DNA from 2 places in the Burkholderia sp. Ac-20353 genome. Region 1 is predicted to be linked to the other one. Evidence: riboswitches for the same ligand, from Rfam matches in the RefSeq annotation. Region 1 holds a riboswitch; the other holds the start of a gene.
What was found. A riboswitch is a leader RNA that binds a small molecule or an ion and turns the genes downstream of it on or off. The one in region 1 is predicted to bind cobalamin.

Region 1 (10,064 bases):
TGCGGCGGGCAGGCGATAGCGATCGCCGAGATTGACCAGCACCGCGTGGCTCCTGATGCCCTTTGCGTCGAGCAGCGCGGACAGCAGCGTCACCTGATCCTTGCAGTCGCCGTAGCGGTTGGCGAGCACCTCGTCGGCGCGATGCGGGACGACCGGCCCCGCACCGAAATACACGCCGACATAGCGGATGTTGCGCGCCACCCATGCGTACAGCCGCGTCGCCTGCTCGCGCCGGTCGGGGACCCCGTTGGTCAACTGGTCCGCAAGCTGGCGGATCGCGTCGTCCGGTTGCTGCTTGTCGAACGCGCGCTCGTGGTACGCGTGGGCGATTTCCGCGTAGCCGGAGAAGTTGCTCGCGATGAAGACGGGGCCGATATCCGTCCACGCGACCGTGTTCGCTTGCTCGTCGAGCGGGCCGGACGGCGGGGTTTCGTAGTGATAGGAACGGATCCGGCGTCCGTCGCGGGACGCATCGGCCGACTGGCGCATGCCGCGCGCGTCGATCGCGACCGGCATGTCGTCCGGCGTGTCGAGCGTGACGTTCGCTGAACGATAGTCCTCGATCGGCGGAAACGACAGCTGCACGCTGAATTTGCCGGGAAACAGCGTGTCGGTGTCGGTCAGCGTGTACGACAGCCGGATCGAATCGCCTTTCGCGAGCGCGGGAAACGTGACGATGCGCAAATGCCCGGCGCTGAATTGCGGCGCCGCGATCGTGACAGGCGCCGGGCGGTCGAAGATGCCCCGCTCGCTATCGACCGGAACCGTCGAGCCGTCGGCGTGCATCGTCTGCGCCGCGTCGATGTCGAGCTTTTCGAACTGCGCGTTGTATGACAGCGCGTACTGGCCGAAGCGGGCGATCGCCGCATCCGTCAGCAGCTTGATCGACAGATCGACCTTCACGACGCGCTTTCCGGATGCGTCGACCTTGATCACATTGTCGAGTCGTTCGACCTGATAATCCGCCGCGAATGAAATCGAGAGCCGGAGCATCAGCAGAGCCGCGATGCCGTAGCGTGCAATGCGTGAAACGTTCATGTCGAATTCCCGTCGATGGTGGTGTGGCGATGCAAGACAGACGGTAGCCAAATCCCCGCAGCCACGTCAATCGTCTGATGATTTGATCTGCAGCGCGCCTTCACCCGGCCATGCCCCGGTGCGGGGCGGTCGTAGCGGTTTCCCGGGCGAGAGGGTGAAGGCGCGTCAATTCCGGAACCCGTCCCGTCACGGTTCGGGCTATCGGATCGTTCCGCATCCGGCCCCGACGCCGCCTTGACGCTCCCGCCCGCGACGCCTACACTCGCACGCGTTTCGGTGCTCGCGCGCGCGTTCCTGCGCGCGCAGTCAAACGGGAAACAGGGAGCCTGGCTGCATCGCGGCCGCGCCAACCTGTGCTGCCCCCGCAACGGTAAGCGAACGCATTGCGCCCGCCGCAATGCAACGCCGCTTCGCCGCATGCCTGCTGCGCATGCGGACGACCGCCACTGGATGCTTCGTGCGTCCGGGAAGGCGAAGCGGCGTGTTCGTCAGCCCGGATACCGGCCGAGACGAGGGGTTCAGCGCCGCGGGGATGCGGCGCATCGTCCACGGCCGCAGCCACCGTGCGTCCGGTGCCCGAGCGTCTTCCGTGTTCCGATCCGCCGTGCGCTTCGTGCGAGGCCGGTCAGGCATCCGGCGGCGTGCGCGGGCCCGGGCATCCGGTGCCGGCCGTGTTGGCATTTTTCATGTCGACCGTTCGCAAGGTGCACCATGCTCGACTCGTTCCTCCGCCTGTTCAACGACAGTCCGTCCGCGCTGCGCGGAATAATCGTCGCCATCCCGTCTGTTCGCTGCTGATCGCCTTCTGATTTCCCCATTTTCGACACAGGACCTTCCATGACCATGCGCAAGCTGCCCGTCACCATCGTCACGGGCTTTCTCGGCAGCGGCAAGACGACCTTGATGCGCCACATCCTGCAACACGCGCACGGCCGCCGCATCGCGGTGATCGTCAACGAGTTCGGCGAGCTCGGCATCGACGGCGAAATCCTCAAGGGCTGCGGCATCGGCTGCGACGACGCGCAGGACGAGGCGTCCGGCCAGCTCTACGAACTCGCGAACGGCTGCCTCTGCTGCACCGTGCAGGAAGAGTTCTATCCGGTGATGGAGGCGCTCGTCGAACGCCGCGCGGACATCGACCACGTGCTGATCGAGACGTCCGGCCTCGCGCTGCCGAAGCCGCTCGTGCAGGCGTTCAACTGGCCGACGATCCGCAACAGCTTCACCGTCGATGCGGTCGTGACCGTCGTCGACGGGCCGGCCACCGCGAGCGGGCAGTTCGCGGAGAACCCGCAGGCGGTCGATGCGCAGCGCCGCGCCGATCCGAACCTCGACCACGAATCGCCGCTGCACGAGCTGTTCGCCGACCAGCTGTCGGCGGCCGATCTCGTGATCGTCAACAAGGCCGATCTCGTCGACGACGCACAGCTCGCACAGGTCGAGACGGCGATCCGCGAAGAAATCCCGCCGCAGGTGAAGATCGTGCGCGCGACGCGCGGCGAGCTGGATCTCGCGATGCTGCTCGGGCTCGAATCGGCGTCCGAGGACACCATTCACCTGCGCCACGACCATCATGGCTCGGCCGACGACGAAGATCACGATCACCATCACGACGACTTCGACTCGGTCGTCGTCAGCGGCGATGCGGGCTCGCGGGAAGCGACGATCGCCGCGCTCAAGCGCGTCGTCGAGACGCACACGATCTATCGCGCGAAGGGCTTCGCCGCGCTGCCGGACGCGCCGATGCGGCTCGTGATCCAGGGCGTCGGCCGCCGCTTCGACAGCTACTTCGACCGCCGCTGGCGGGACGGCGAAGCGCGCACGAGCCGCTTCGTGCTGATCGGCGAGGACCTCGACGCGGCCGAGCTGCAGTGCGCGTTCGACGCGGCGCTCGCGGCCGAACTGCAGCAGGCGTAACCCACGATGCATCTGCTGCGCACCACGCCGGGCGGCTTCGTCGACGATACGCAGGGCGTTGTCCGGATCGACCAGCGGCCCGCCGAGATCGTGATCCTGAGCTCGGCGGATACCACGCTATCGCTGCTCGCGAGCGTCGTGCCGCGCCTGCCCGCAGGTTTCCCGAGCGTGCGGCTCGCGAACGTGACGTTCCTGCGCCAGCCGGCATCGGTCGATTTCTACGTCGACGACGTGCTGCGGCACGCCAAGGCGGTCGTGATCGACCACCTCGGCGGCGAGGCGTATTGGCCGTACGGGATCGAACAGGCGATGTCGGTCGCGTCGCGGCACCGGCAGCAGCTCGCGATGTTCTCAGGCGACCTGCAGGAAGATCCGAACCTGATCGCGAAGAGCACCGTCGCACCCGAGCTGTGCCGGATGTGGTGGCGCTATCTGCGCGAAGGCGGCGCGCACAACGCCGAAGCGCTGCTGCGCAGCATCGCGTTCCACACGCTCGGCTTCGGCGACGAACCGGAGCCGCCGCGCCCGCTGCCGGCCGCCGCGCTGTACCACCCGGCGCGCGATCCGGCCAGCATCGACGACTGGCTGCCGCGCTGGACGCCCGGTGCGCCGGTCGTCGCGCTCCTGTTCTACAAGGCGCACTGGCAGGCCGCGAACACCGCGGTGTTCGACGCGCTCGCCGATGCGCTGATCCGCGAAGGACTGAATCCGCTGCCGATCGCGGTGACGTCGCTGAAGGATGCGGTGAGCCGCGAAGTGATCGCGCAGCTGTGCGACACGCACGACATCGCGCTGGTGCTGAACACGACCGCGTTCGCGGCCGGCGCGATCGATGGTCCCGAGCCCGACATTCTCGCCGGCGACGCGCCCGTGCTGCAGGTGATCCTGTCCGGCGGCAACCGCGACGCGTGGCTCGCCGACAACCAGGGTCTGCACGCGCGCGACATCGCGATGCACATCGCCTTGCCGGAGGTCGACGGGCGCATCGTCACGCGCGCGGTCAGCTTCAAGGGGCTCGCGTACCGCTGCCCGCACACCGAGGTCGACGTCGTGCGCTACCAGCCCGACGCCGAACGCATCGGCTTCGTCGCGGCGCTCGCGCGCGGCTGGTGCCGGCTGCGCACGCTCGACAATGCCGACAAGCGCGTCGCGCTGATCCTCGCGAACTATCCGCAAAGCGAAGGCCGGATCGGCAACGGCGTCGGGCTCGACACGCCCGCGTCGGCGCTCGGCGTGCTCGCGACGCTGCGCGACGCGGGCTACCGGGTCGCGGATCTGCCTGCCGACGGCGACGCGCTGATCGCGCGGCTCACCGAAGGCGTGACCAACGACCCGGCGATGCATGCGCTGCGGCCCGCGTTCCAGAGCTTCGCGCTCGCCGACTACCTCACGCATTTCGATCGCCTGCCGGCCGCCGTGCGCGACGCGCTGAACGATCGCTGGGGGCCGCCCGAAGCCGACCCGACGCTGCGCCAGCGGCGCTTCACGATCGCGGGCTGGCGCGCGGGCAACGTGTTCGTCGGGATCCAGCCGTCGCGCTCGCGCGGCGAGAATGACTACGCGAGCTATCACGACGCGGACCTCGTGCCGCCGCACGCGTATCTCGCGTTCTATTTCTGGCTGCGTCATGCGTTCCGCGTCGACGCGGTGATTCATCTCGGCAAGCACGGCAACCTCGAATGGCTGCCGGGCAAGAGCGTCGCGCTGTCCGACGCGTGCTGGCCGGACCTGACGCTCGGGCCGCTGCCGCACCTGTATCCGTTCATCGTCAACGATCCGGGCGAGGGCAGCCAGGCGAAGCGGCGCGCGCAGGCGGTGATCATCGATCACCTGATGCCGCCGCTCACGCGTGCGGAGAACTATGGCCCGTTGCAGGACCTCGAGCGGCAGGTCGACGAATACTACGAAGCGCTGATGGTCGACGCCCGGCGTGCGAAGCTGTTGCGCAAGACGATTCTCGCGACGATCGCCGAGCATCGTCTGCATGACGAACTGAGTGTCGCGCCGCCGCGCGATGCCAGTGATGAAGATGCGCTGCTGACGCGCGTCGATGCGTGGCTGTGCGAGCTGAAGGAAGCGCAAATCCGCGACGGGCTGCATGTGTTCGGGATGTCGCCGGTCGATCGCCAGCGGCGCGACACGCTGCTCGCGCTCGCACGCTTTCCGATCGGCGACGGGCAGCAGGCGCGCGCCGGGCTGATCGGCGCGCTCGCGCGCGATCTCGCGCTCGGCGACGATTTCGATCCGCTCGCGGCCGACTGGGCCGCGCCGTGGAATGGGCCACGGCCCGCGCTGCTGGCGGACCTCGACGAGTCGCCGTGGCGACACGCCGGTGATACGCGCGAGCGCCTCGAACGGCTCGCGCAGCAGTGGCTCGACCGTTTGTGCGTGAGTGTGCCGGGGGCACCGTGTGAGCTGCCGCCGGGCGAGTGGACGCACACGCTGCCCGTGATCGAACGCGTGCGCGCGACGCTGATGCCTGCGCTCGACGCGTGCGGCGACCAAGAGCTGCGCCAGCTGCTGCGCGGACTCGACGGCCGCTTCGTGCCGCCGGGGCCGAGCGGGTCGCCGTCGCGCGGCCGTCCGGACGTGCTGCCGACGGGCCGCAATTTCTACTCGGTCGATACGCGCGCGGTGCCGACGCAGGCCGCATGGTCGCTCGGCCTGAAATCCGCGCAGCAACTGATCGAGCGGCATCTGCAGGATCACGGCGACTATCCGCGCGCGATCGGCCTGTCCGTGTGGGGCACGGCGACGATGCGCACGGGCGGCGACGACATCGCGCAGGCGTTCGCGCTGATCGGCGTGCGGCCGAAATGGGCGCACGGCAGCCATCGCGTGACCGACTTCGAGATCCTGCCGATCGAGATCTTCGACCGGCCGCGCATCGACGTGACGCTTCGCGTATCGGGCTTCTTCCGCGATGCGTTCCCGAACCTGATGCATCTGTTCGATGCGGCCGTGCAGGCCGTCGCCGCGCTCGACGAGCCCGAGCATCTGAACCCGATCCGCGCGCGCATCGAACGCGAGCGCGCGACGTGGGTCGCGCAGGGCGTGCCGCCCGACGAAGCGCGGCGCCGCGCGGGCTGGCGCGTGTTCGGCGCGCGGCCCGGCAGCTATGGCGCGGGGCTGCAGGACCTGATCGACCAGCGCCGCTGGCAGACCGACGCGGATCTCGCCGACGCGTACCGCCAGTGGGGTGGCTATGCGTACGCGCAGAACAGTGCGGGCGATGCGGCGCCGGACGTGTTCGGCGAGCGGCTCGCGGCGATCGACGTCGTCGTGCAGAACCAGGACAGCCGCGAGCACGACATCCTCGATTCGAACGACTACTACCAGTTCCAGGGCGGCATGACGGCGGCGGTGCGGCATCTGTCGGGCCGGCAGCCGAGCCTGTATCACGGCGACCACGCGAACCCGGCCGCACCGAAGATGCGCACGCTGCGCGAGGAAATCGCGCGCGTGATCCGTTCGCGCGTCGTCAACCCGAAATGGCTCGACGGCGTGAAGCGACACGGCTACAAGGGCGCCGCGGAAATGGCCGCGACCGTCGACTACCTGTACGGCTACGACGCGACCGCGCGCGTGCTTGCCGATCATCAATATGCGCTCGTCGCCGACGCGTACCTGTTCGACGACGACACCCGCGCGTTCCTCGAGCGGCACAATCCGCGCGCGCTGCATGGCATCTGCGAACGTTTCGTCGAGGCGATGCAGCGCGGGCTGTGGCAACAGCCGGGCGACTATCGCGAGCGGATCGAATCCGTGTGGCTCGCGAGCGAACAACTTCAGGAAGGGGAACGGCGATGACCGATCCGACGACGCACCGCGCCCGCGCGGTAGCTCCCGCAGCTTTCCCCGCTGTGTTTCCCGCAGTTTTTCCATTTGCCGCGATCGTCGGGCAGACAGCGCTGCAACAGGCGCTGCTGCTCGCCGCGATCGATCCGTCGCTCGGCGGCGTGCTCGTCAGCGGGCCGCGCGGCACCGCGAAATCAACCGCCGCGCGCGCGCTTGCAGAGCTGCTGCCGGAAGGGCAGTTCGTGACGCTGCCGCTGTCGGCGAGCGACGAACAGGTGACGGGCACGCTCGATCTCGCACACGCGCTCGCGGAACACGGCGTGCGCTTCCAGCCGGGGCTGCTGGCCCGCGCGCATCGCGGCGTGCTGTACGTCGACGAGGTGAACCTGCTCGCGGACGGGCTCGTCGATACGCTGCTCGACGTTGCCGCGAGCGGGATCAACATTGTCGAGCGCGATGGCGTGTCGCACGCGCACGATGCGCGCTTCGTGCTGGTCGGCACGATGAATCCGGAAGAGGGCGAACTGCGCCCGCAACTGCTCGACCGGTTCGGGCTGATGGTCGCGCTCGAGAATTGTTACGACGCGGCGCAGCGCGAGCAGATCGTGAAGGCGCGGCTCGCGTTCGACCTCGAGCCCGACGCGTTTCGTACGCGATACGACGCCGCGCAGCGTGAACTGGTCGCGCGGATTCGCGCGGCGCGCGACCGGCTTCCGGCGCTTACGTTCGATGATGCCGTGCATGCGCAGGTCAGCACGCTGTGTATCGACGCGGCCGTCGACGGGCTGCGCGCGGACCTCGTGATGCTGCGCGCCGCACGTGCGCTTGCTGCGCTTGACGGCGCGCTTACGGTGACGGTCGAGCACGTCGAGCGCGTCGCGGAAGCCGTGCTGCTGCATCGGCGCCATGCGCCACAGACGCCGGCGTCGGCGCCGTCCACGGCAGCGCAGCAGCAACGCCCGCACGACGAGCACTCGCGCGGCGACGCGCGTCAGGAACGCGCGGCAGCGTCCGGCTCATCCGACACCTCCGCGCACGACGCGACGGATCAGCAACGCGACTGGGGCTACCTGCCGCCCGAACCGGCTGGCCTGCAGGCGGTGAAGGGCGTGGTGCCGCTGCCACTAAAAAAACGCTGAGCCATCGAGCCGGCGCCGCCGCGGACACGGTCCGTGGTCCTCGATGGCAGCAAGGCGCGACCGGACGGACGCCCGGCACGGCGCGCGCCGGCGCGGCCGGCGCGTGGCCGGCGACGTTCGCGGCCACGCGTGGCGAACGCTTGCATGCCGATCATCTGCGTTTCCGCAAGCGGGCCGGCGCGCCACGCGCGCTGCATTGCTTCGTGCTCGACTGCTCGGCGTCGATGCTGTCGTTCGATCGTCTCGCGCTGGCGAAGGGATTGATCGTCGCGTATTTCGATCAGGCCGCGCGCGCGCGTGCGGAAACCGCGCTGATCTGCTTCGGTGGGGCCGGCGCCGAGCGGCGCTTCGGGCCGGCAGTGCCGCGCTGGTGGAATGCACGCTGGCTCGAGCCGGTCGGCGGTGGCGGCGGCACGCCGCTCGCGGATGGCATCGCGGCCGCCGCGACGCTGCTCGCGCACGATGCGCGCCGCGATCCGGACAAGCAGCGGTGGCTGTGGGTGCTGACGGACGGGCGCACACGCGAGATGCCGGAGAGGCCGGCGGCGGCCGATCAGGTCGTGTTCGTCGACTTCGACGATGCGGCCGTGCGGATCGGGCGCGGTGAGCGGCTCGCGGCCGCGTGGGGGGCGGAGTGGGTGGCGGCGGAAACTCTGATGTATCGACATATCACCCAATGATTCATTTCAATCCAGTTGAAGGCGTGTTGGTCTCCAGCCTGCAGGCGCTCGACCTTTTCGATCTGGCCGGCATCGGCGTCGCGCTGTTGCTGGGCGGCATGGTCAAGGGCATCACGGGCATCGGCGTGCCGCTTGTCGCGATGCCGATACTCAGTCAGTTCCTGCCGATCAGGCATGCGGTGCTTCTGCTGTCGATGCCGATCATCCTCGGCAACATTCCGCAGGCGCTCGAAGGTGGCGAGATACTGGCGACGGCACGGCGAATCGCCGCACCTATCGTCGGAACCGTGTTCGGAAACGTCGTCGGCGTCGCCATCCTCCTGTCACTCAATGCGGGGCATGCTCAGGCGGCGTCCGGCGCGCTGCTGATCGTGGCCGCGACGCTCATGCTCTGTTCGCCAAAGCTCAACCTGCCGCAGGCATGGCAAAAGCCGGTCGGTTTCGCGCTCGGGTTTGGCGCGGCGCTGATGGAAAGCATCGCTTCGGTGCCGGGCCCGCTGCTTGCCACCTACCTGATTTCGTCCGGCGCGACTGGAAGGGCGTTTACGAAGCAGATCGCCATCATCCTGGTGGTGTCGATCGTCACGCTGATCACGACGTTCAACGGCGCTGCGCACGCAAGTGGCGCTGACCTCGCGATTTCGGCGGCGGCCAGCCTGCCGGCCATTGCCGGAATGTGGATCGTGCGCCCGCTGCGCGACAAGATGCCGCCAAAGATGTTCAGGATGGTGGTGCTGCTGTTCGTGCTCGTTGCGGCTGCCCAAATGATCTGGAAATCACACGTCTTCACGCATGCAGGAACGTCTGTCACGCGCTCGACCGTTTCATTTCGTTCCTCGTCACCTATACTTGTTTTCGCGACGCAATCTTGATGTGCAGTCGCCGACTCACAAAGTCACTCTTGCGCAGAATTCGGTGCGTCACTTCAGCACGTGTCTGCCGACACCGGGAATAAATAACAGCCTGGTGTAGCACTCACCATTCAAAGCGTTGATCCCTGCGACAGCAATAACGCCGCAATCGGATCGCGGACAATGCCCTCGTTCCAAAATGGACGACCGCGTCGACGGTTTCCGTCCTTTTTCTGCGCCGGTTTTACAGCCGGTTTTCAGCTCGCGCTCAGGCTGACCCAGGTCAATCAGATGAAGAAACCTCAGCGCCTGATTCATTCAGGCGCTCGGCTCACAACGTGGAGATGAACATGAAAAGCAAGCATCTGACCATTTTGTCCGCAACAGCTATTGTCCTTTTGTCGCTTGGCGGCGCGGCGCGGGCCGCCGGCACATGCTCGAGCGACACACTGAAAGGCGCATACGCGTTCAGCGCGCAAGGAGAAATCATTGGGTTGCTGGATGCGAAAGGCGTGCATCCGTTTGCCACGCCGTCCATTCTCGATGACGTCGCCATCGTCACGTTCGACGGCGTAAGCCATTTCTCGCGGACCGACTTCGGCAATGCCAACGGCGTGCCGAGAACGCCCGATTTCAACTCG
Region 2 (6,130 bases), on a different contig from region 1:
GCGATCGTCGTCGGCCGGGTCCGCCTGAAGCTGCCGCATGTCGCTTCGCAGGGCTGGACCGCAAAGGACATCGACGACATGATGTTCTACGGTGTCCTTGGCACCGTGCTCGGCGGCCGGCTCGGCTACGTGCTGTTCTACAAGGCGAGCTTCTACTTCTCGCATCCGCTCGACATCTTCAAGGTGTGGGAAGGCGGGATGTCGTTTCACGGCGGCTTCCTCGGCGTGACGCTCGCGATGATGCTGTTTGCGTGGCAGCGCAAGCGTCACTGGCTGCAGGTCACCGATTTCGTCGCGCCGATGGTGCCGACGGGTCTCGCGGCGGGCCGGCTCGGCAACTTCATCAACGGCGAACTGTGGGGGCGCGTGACCGCTCCGAACGAGCCGTGGGCGATGCTGTTCCCGGGCGCATCGCGCGACGATGCGGCGTGGCTCGGCGCGCATCCGGAACTCGCCGCGAAGTGGCACCTGAACGACGTGTTCCTGCAATACCAGATGCTGCCGCGCCATCCGTCGCAGCTCTACGAGATCGCGCTCGAAGGCATCGTGCTGTTCTTCGCGCTGTTCCTGTTCGCGCGCAAGTCGCGTCCGATGGGCGCGGTGTCCGCGCTGTTCCTGATCGGCTATGGCCTCGCACGCTTCACCGTCGAGTTCGCGCGCGAGCCGGACGATTTCCTCGGGCTGCTCGCGCTCGGCCTGTCGATGGGGCAGTGGCTGTCGTTGCCGATGATCATCGCGGGCATCGCGATGATGATCTGGGCGTATCGGCGCCGCGCGACCGCGGCCACCGCATGATGCGTTCAACTGAATGACGCAGCAACGAAAAACGCCGGCCCAGGGCCGGCGTTTTCGCATCTGGCGGGCAGACGTCGCGCGTTACTTCATCTGCACCGAGCCGTTGACCGTCACCGACACGGTCGCCTTGCCGCCTTCGACTGCGATCGGCGCGCTCATCTTCGCGCTGTCCATCGCAGGCGCGGCCATCGCCATCACGCGCGGATACGGTTGCACGTTGCGGCCGCTGCCGACATTCACGTCGCGAATCGTATAGCCGTTGTAGCCGAATGCCTTCGCGGCTTCGTCCGCGCGCGTGCGGAACGACTTGATCGCTTCGGTCGTGAGCTTCTCCTCGGCCGCACGCTGCGCTTCCGGCGACAACGTGAACTCGACGTTCGCCACCTGCATCAGGTTCGACAACTGGCCCGCGAGCTTCGATGCCGCAGCGAAGTCGCGCGACTCGAGCACGACTTCCGTACGGCCGCGCCATGCGGAGATCTTGCCGTCGCGGTCGGTGCTCGGATAAACGGAGAATGCGCCCGTATGCGCGGTTACGCCGGCGACGCTCTTCGTCTGCGCGAGCGCGGCGTCGGCGCGCTGGTTCAGCTTGGACGTCAGGCTGCCCGGATCTTTCGCCTGCTCTTCATAGAACAGCGTGATGTGGATCACGTCCTGCGGCACTTCGCTGCTGGCCTGCGACGACAGCGACAGCACGCCCGACGGCTGCGGGAAGTGCGGGTTGACGGACTGGGCCTGTGCGGCTGCCGGCGCGAGGGCCAGCGCGGCGGGCACGGCGGTGGCAAGCATCAGCGACAGCGCGAGTGCGGATTTCTTCGTCATTGTTGGACTCCTTATGGGGCGCACGCGGATCACGCGTGCGCGACGCGGGCGGACCGCGCGAGGGAAGAACGACAGCCGGCCGGATCGGCCGGTCGCGGTTGCTTAGTCCGGGCGATGGACCGGCGAGTTCCGGACGGCGCGTGCGTGCTGACCGAATTTGACCTTTGCACGCGCGCGCTTACGCCATCAGCCGTTCGGTGATGAAGCGCCATTCGGCGCGCGTGACGGGCGTGATCGACAGCCGGTTGCCTTTCGCAAGCACGCGCATGTCCGCGAGTTCGTCGTGTTCGCGCAGCGCCGCGAGTGAAACGAGCGGCGACTTCTTCACGAAGCGGACATCGACGAGCAGCCAGCGCGGCGTTTCCTGCGTCGACTTCGGATCGTAATAGGGGCTCTTCGGATCGAACTGCGTGGGATCGGGGTAGGGCGTCGACGACACTTCGGCGAGACCCGCGATGCCCGGCTCGGGGCAGCTCGAGTGATAGAACAGCACGCCATCGCCGATCTTCATCGTGTCGCGCATGAAATTGCGCGCCTGATAGTTGCGCACGCCGGTCCAGGGCAGCGTGCGCTGCGGCGCGCTCGCGAGATCGTCGATGCTCGCTTCGTCCGGTTCGGACTTCATCAGCCAGTATTGCATGGATCGTGATCGATGCAGAAAGAGGCAAACAGGCCCTGGAAAAGGAAACGGCATCGGGACGAGCCCGATGCCGTTAGATAGGCCCCCGCCTTAGCCGCTAGGCCGGCATCCTGAACCAGGGTTCAGAATTGGTCGCAGTTAGCAGCACTTCGGGTACATCAGACAGAGTGACGCGCGCGCCCGTGCTACAAATTTCCGCAACCGTGCACATGGCATTGGTTCAAGGAATATATGACCTTGGCGAACCAGGCAGGGAAGCTGACTGAACTGTGAATCTATGCGTCCAATTTGACCACCGTTGACCGCGGAGATCAAGCGGAATCGACGCATCGATTCGAGGTTACTGCGTCTCGTGCTGTGCGAGCACCGCACCGAGCTTTTCGTTCATCTGGCGCATTGTACGCCGGATTTCCTCCGCGGGAAATGCTTCACCGTGACGCACGCTCGTCTGCAGCCGCAGCAACTCCGACGCGATCGACAGCGCCGCCATCACCGCGATGCGATCGGTGCCGCGCACCGAGCTGTTCGAGCGGATCTTCGACATTTCCGCGTCGACGCGCGCGACGGCCTCGAGCAGCGCCGCTTCGGTCTCGGCCGAACAGGCGAGCCGATAGGCCTGACCGAGAATCGAGACTTCGATCTGCTTGGTGCTCATGCGTGTTCTCCGTGGCTGGCCGCGTCGTCGCTATCGGTGCGCGCCTGCGCATCCAGCAGGTCGAGCTGGTTGTCGGCTTCTGCCGTGCTCTTCGTGCGCGGCAGTTTTTCGAGAATCGCGTTCAGCTTCACCTGCGCGTCGTCGATCTTCGCCGACAGCGTGTCGCGTTCCTCTGCGAGCGCATTGCGTTCCTCGCGCAGCTGCGCGAGCTCGGTGCGCACCGTGTCCGCTTCGGCGCGTAGTTGTGCGACCTGCTCTTCGAGCACGAGCCGTTCCGAGTGATAGCGCTGGTTCAGTGCAATCAGCCGGCCAATATTTTGAGATAGGGTTTCGAGTTCGTTGAGCATCTGCTGCGTCCTCTAAAGACCCAGCATTTTAGCGCGGAATAGCGCGCATTCCGACATCTGTAACGTTTCCAGTCGTAACACCCCGGCTTCTTGCCGCGAATTGGCGAAACGGACGCGATTTCGCATGCGTGCGGGCCGCTTTCTTGACGCTCCCGCGGCCGGCTCCTAAACTGGCGCCGCCTCGGTGCTCGCGCGTACGACGCGCGGTTAAACGGGAAGCAGGGCGCCGGCTCCGCCAGGAGCAGCCAACCTGCGCTGCCCCCGCAACGGTAAGCGGCCGCATCGGACGATGCAGGCCGGCTCGGGTGCGCTCAATGTGTGCGGTTCGTACGCGGGCGCAGGCCACTGCGCGTGAATCGCGCGGGAAGGCGAGCCGGTGTGCCGCCAGCCCGGATACCGGCCGAGGCGGGGAGCCCGTACGCGGGCTTCATGACGCGCGGCCTGCGGGGAAGCGGGGCGCGCAGCCGTTCACAGGACTATCTTCGATGCTGACCCCAATCGCCCGCACCGCGCTCGGCGCGCTATGCGGGTTGCCGCTCGCCGCTGCGGCGCAGACGGCCGCTGCCGATCCCGCCGCGCCTGCTGTTGCGTCTGCCGCCTCGCCCGCTGTTGTGTCCGCCGTTGTGCCCGCTGCCGCACCCGCCGAACAGAACACCGAAGCGTCGCTGCTCGTGCCGGTCGTCGTCACCGCGCAACGTGCGCCGCAAGCCCTCGCCGACGCGATTCCGCAAACGACCGTGTTCGACACGCAGGACATCGCTGCACATCCGGGCGCCGATCTGCCGACGCTGCTCGCGTTCGCGCCGGGTGCGCAGATCGTGCGCAACGGCGGCCCGGGCGCGACCGCGACGCTGTTCCTGCGCGGCGCGCAATCGACGCAGTCGCTCGTGCTGATCGACGGCGTGCGGGTCGATTCGGCGAGCCTCGGCGCCGCGCAACTGAGCCAGTTGCCGCTCGACCAGATCGAGCGCGTCGAGATCGTGAACGGCAACGTGTCGTCGCTGTACGGCTCGGGCGCGATCGGCGGCGTCGTGCAGGTGTTCACGAAGGACGGTGGCAATCATCCGCCGCGTTTCAATTTCGCGGTCGGCCTCGGCAGCTATGGCACGCAGACGCAGCAGGCGGGCGTGTCGGGCCGGCTCGACAGCGAAGGCAACACGACCTTCAGCCTGTCGGTCGCGCGCGAGAAGGACAACGGTTTTTCCGCGCTCGATCCCGCGAAGCAGCCGAATGCGAACCCGAACGCGAACGGCTATCTGAACGAGAGCGTCACGGCATCGCTGCGGCATCGCTTCAATGCGCGTTGGGACGCGGGCGTCAGCTACTTCCAGTCGAACGGCAACAACAGCTACGACAACGCGTTCGGCGCGCCGACCGACCTGAACAACCTGTATTCGCGCGTACAGCAGGCGCGCGTGTACGCGAACGGCAAGCTGCTCGACTGGTGGACGACGCATGTCAGCGTTGCCACCGGCAACGATCGCAGCCAGTCGGAGCTGAACGGTGTGTACACCGACCACTTCAACAGCGACAACCGGCAGTACACGTGGCAGAACGATTTCCGGATCGCACCCGACCAGATGATCCAGGCCGGCTACGAGCGGCTCGACCAGCAGTTCATGTCGAACGTGTATTCGGCGCCGCAGCGTCACGTGAATTCCGGCTGGCTCGGCTACACGGCGCGATTCGGCCGCCAGCAGTTCCAGGCGAACCTGCGGCGCGACCAGTATTCGGATTTCGGCGGCGCGAACTCGTACTATCTCGGTTACGGCCTTGACGTCACCGATCGGTGGAAAGTCACTGCGAGCTATTCGAGCGCATTCCGCGCGCCGAGCTTCAATGATCTCTATTACCCGATCGCCGGCAATCCGTCGATCCAGCCCGAGCGCAGCCATTCGGTCGAGGCCGCGGTGCAGTATGCGTCCGATGCGTTGGGCGTCGTGCGCGTCACCGCGTTCCAGACACGTTATGCGAACCTGATCGACTATCGCCCCGCCGCGGACAGCTTCTTCTATGTCGCGCAGAACGTCGGCCGCGCGAAGGTGCAGGGGCTCGAGGCGTCGTGGCAGGGGCATGTCGGCAAGACCGACGTGCGGGTTGCCGCCACCTTGCAGAACCCGATCGACGAAACGCAGAATCAGGACCTGGACCGGCGCGCACGGCGGTTCGCGTCGGCGACGGCGAGCCGTGCGTTCGGCGCGGTGCGCGTCGGCGGCGAGTGGCTCGTCAGTGGCGCGCGCGACGATTCGGGCGGCGGACGGCTCGGCGGCTACGGGCTCGTCAACCTGTCCGCGCGCTACAACATCACGAAGGCGTGGTATGTCAGCGCGCGCATCGACAACCTCTTCGACAAGGACTACGAGCTTGCCTACGCATACAACACCCCGCGGCGCGGCGCCTATGTCACGCTCGGCTGGCAGCAGCAGTAAGCGGCCGGCACGCGCAGGATGGTGTGCCGCATGAGCGCGTCGCGCGCCGCCACGATCTGGGCCGCGCTCGCGGCCGTGGTCGCCGCGCTGTTCGTCGCGTCGCTGACGATCGGCAGCGTGCCGATGTCGCCGATGCAGGCACTCGCGTCGCTCGTTCCGCACGGTGGCGGCGATGTGGCGGGCGGCGCTCAGCTGTTCGCCGATATCGTCCGCACGCTGCGCCTGCCGCGCGCGCTGGCGGGCTTCGCATGCGGCGCGCTGCTGGCGCTTGCAGGCGCGCTGCTGCAGGTGCTGCTGCGCAATCCGCTCGCGGAGCCATACGTGCTCGGGGTATCGGGCGGCGCGGCCGGCTTCGCGCTCGTCGCGATGATCGCGGGCGGCGCGTGGTGGCTTATCGATGCGTCGGCATTCGCGGGCGCGCTCGTGTCGGTCGCGCTCGTGC

Region 2: another riboswitch for cobalamin. It lies ahead of G3N94_RS38625 (TonB-dependent receptor); the one in region 1 lies ahead of cobW (cobalamin biosynthesis protein CobW).

Annotation. Positions count from the first base shown of each region.
Region 1 is NZ_JAAGPL010000077.1:1,958-12,021, forward strand. Features, by position in the region: gene G3N94_RS21630 (DUF3857 and transglutaminase domain-containing protein) at 1-1,038, opposite strand, end outside; cobalamin riboswitch at 1,296-1,562, shown strand; gene cobW (cobalamin biosynthesis protein CobW) at 1,876-2,955, shown strand; gene cobN (cobaltochelatase subunit CobN) at 2,962-6,765, shown strand; gene G3N94_RS21645 (ATP-binding protein) at 6,762-7,892, shown strand; gene G3N94_RS21650 (VWA domain-containing protein) at 8,033-8,572, shown strand; gene G3N94_RS21655 (sulfite exporter TauE/SafE family protein) at 8,569-9,444, shown strand; gene G3N94_RS21660 (hypothetical protein) at 9,493-9,741, opposite strand; gene G3N94_RS21665 (hypothetical protein) at 9,774-10,064, shown strand, end outside.
Region 2 is NZ_JAAGPL010000304.1:608-6,737, forward strand. Features, by position in the region: gene lgt (prolipoprotein diacylglyceryl transferase) at 1-795, shown strand, start outside; gene G3N94_RS38600 (SIMPL domain-containing protein) at 877-1,617, opposite strand; gene G3N94_RS38605 (EVE domain-containing protein) at 1,796-2,257, opposite strand; RNA gene ssrS (6S RNA) at 2,336-2,516, opposite strand; gene G3N94_RS38615 (cell division protein ZapA) at 2,598-2,912, opposite strand; gene G3N94_RS38620 (ATPase) at 2,909-3,259, opposite strand; cobalamin riboswitch at 3,425-3,679, shown strand; gene G3N94_RS38625 (TonB-dependent receptor) at 3,745-5,688, shown strand; partial or broken gene G3N94_RS38630 (iron chelate uptake ABC transporter family permease subunit) at 5,707-6,130, shown strand, end outside.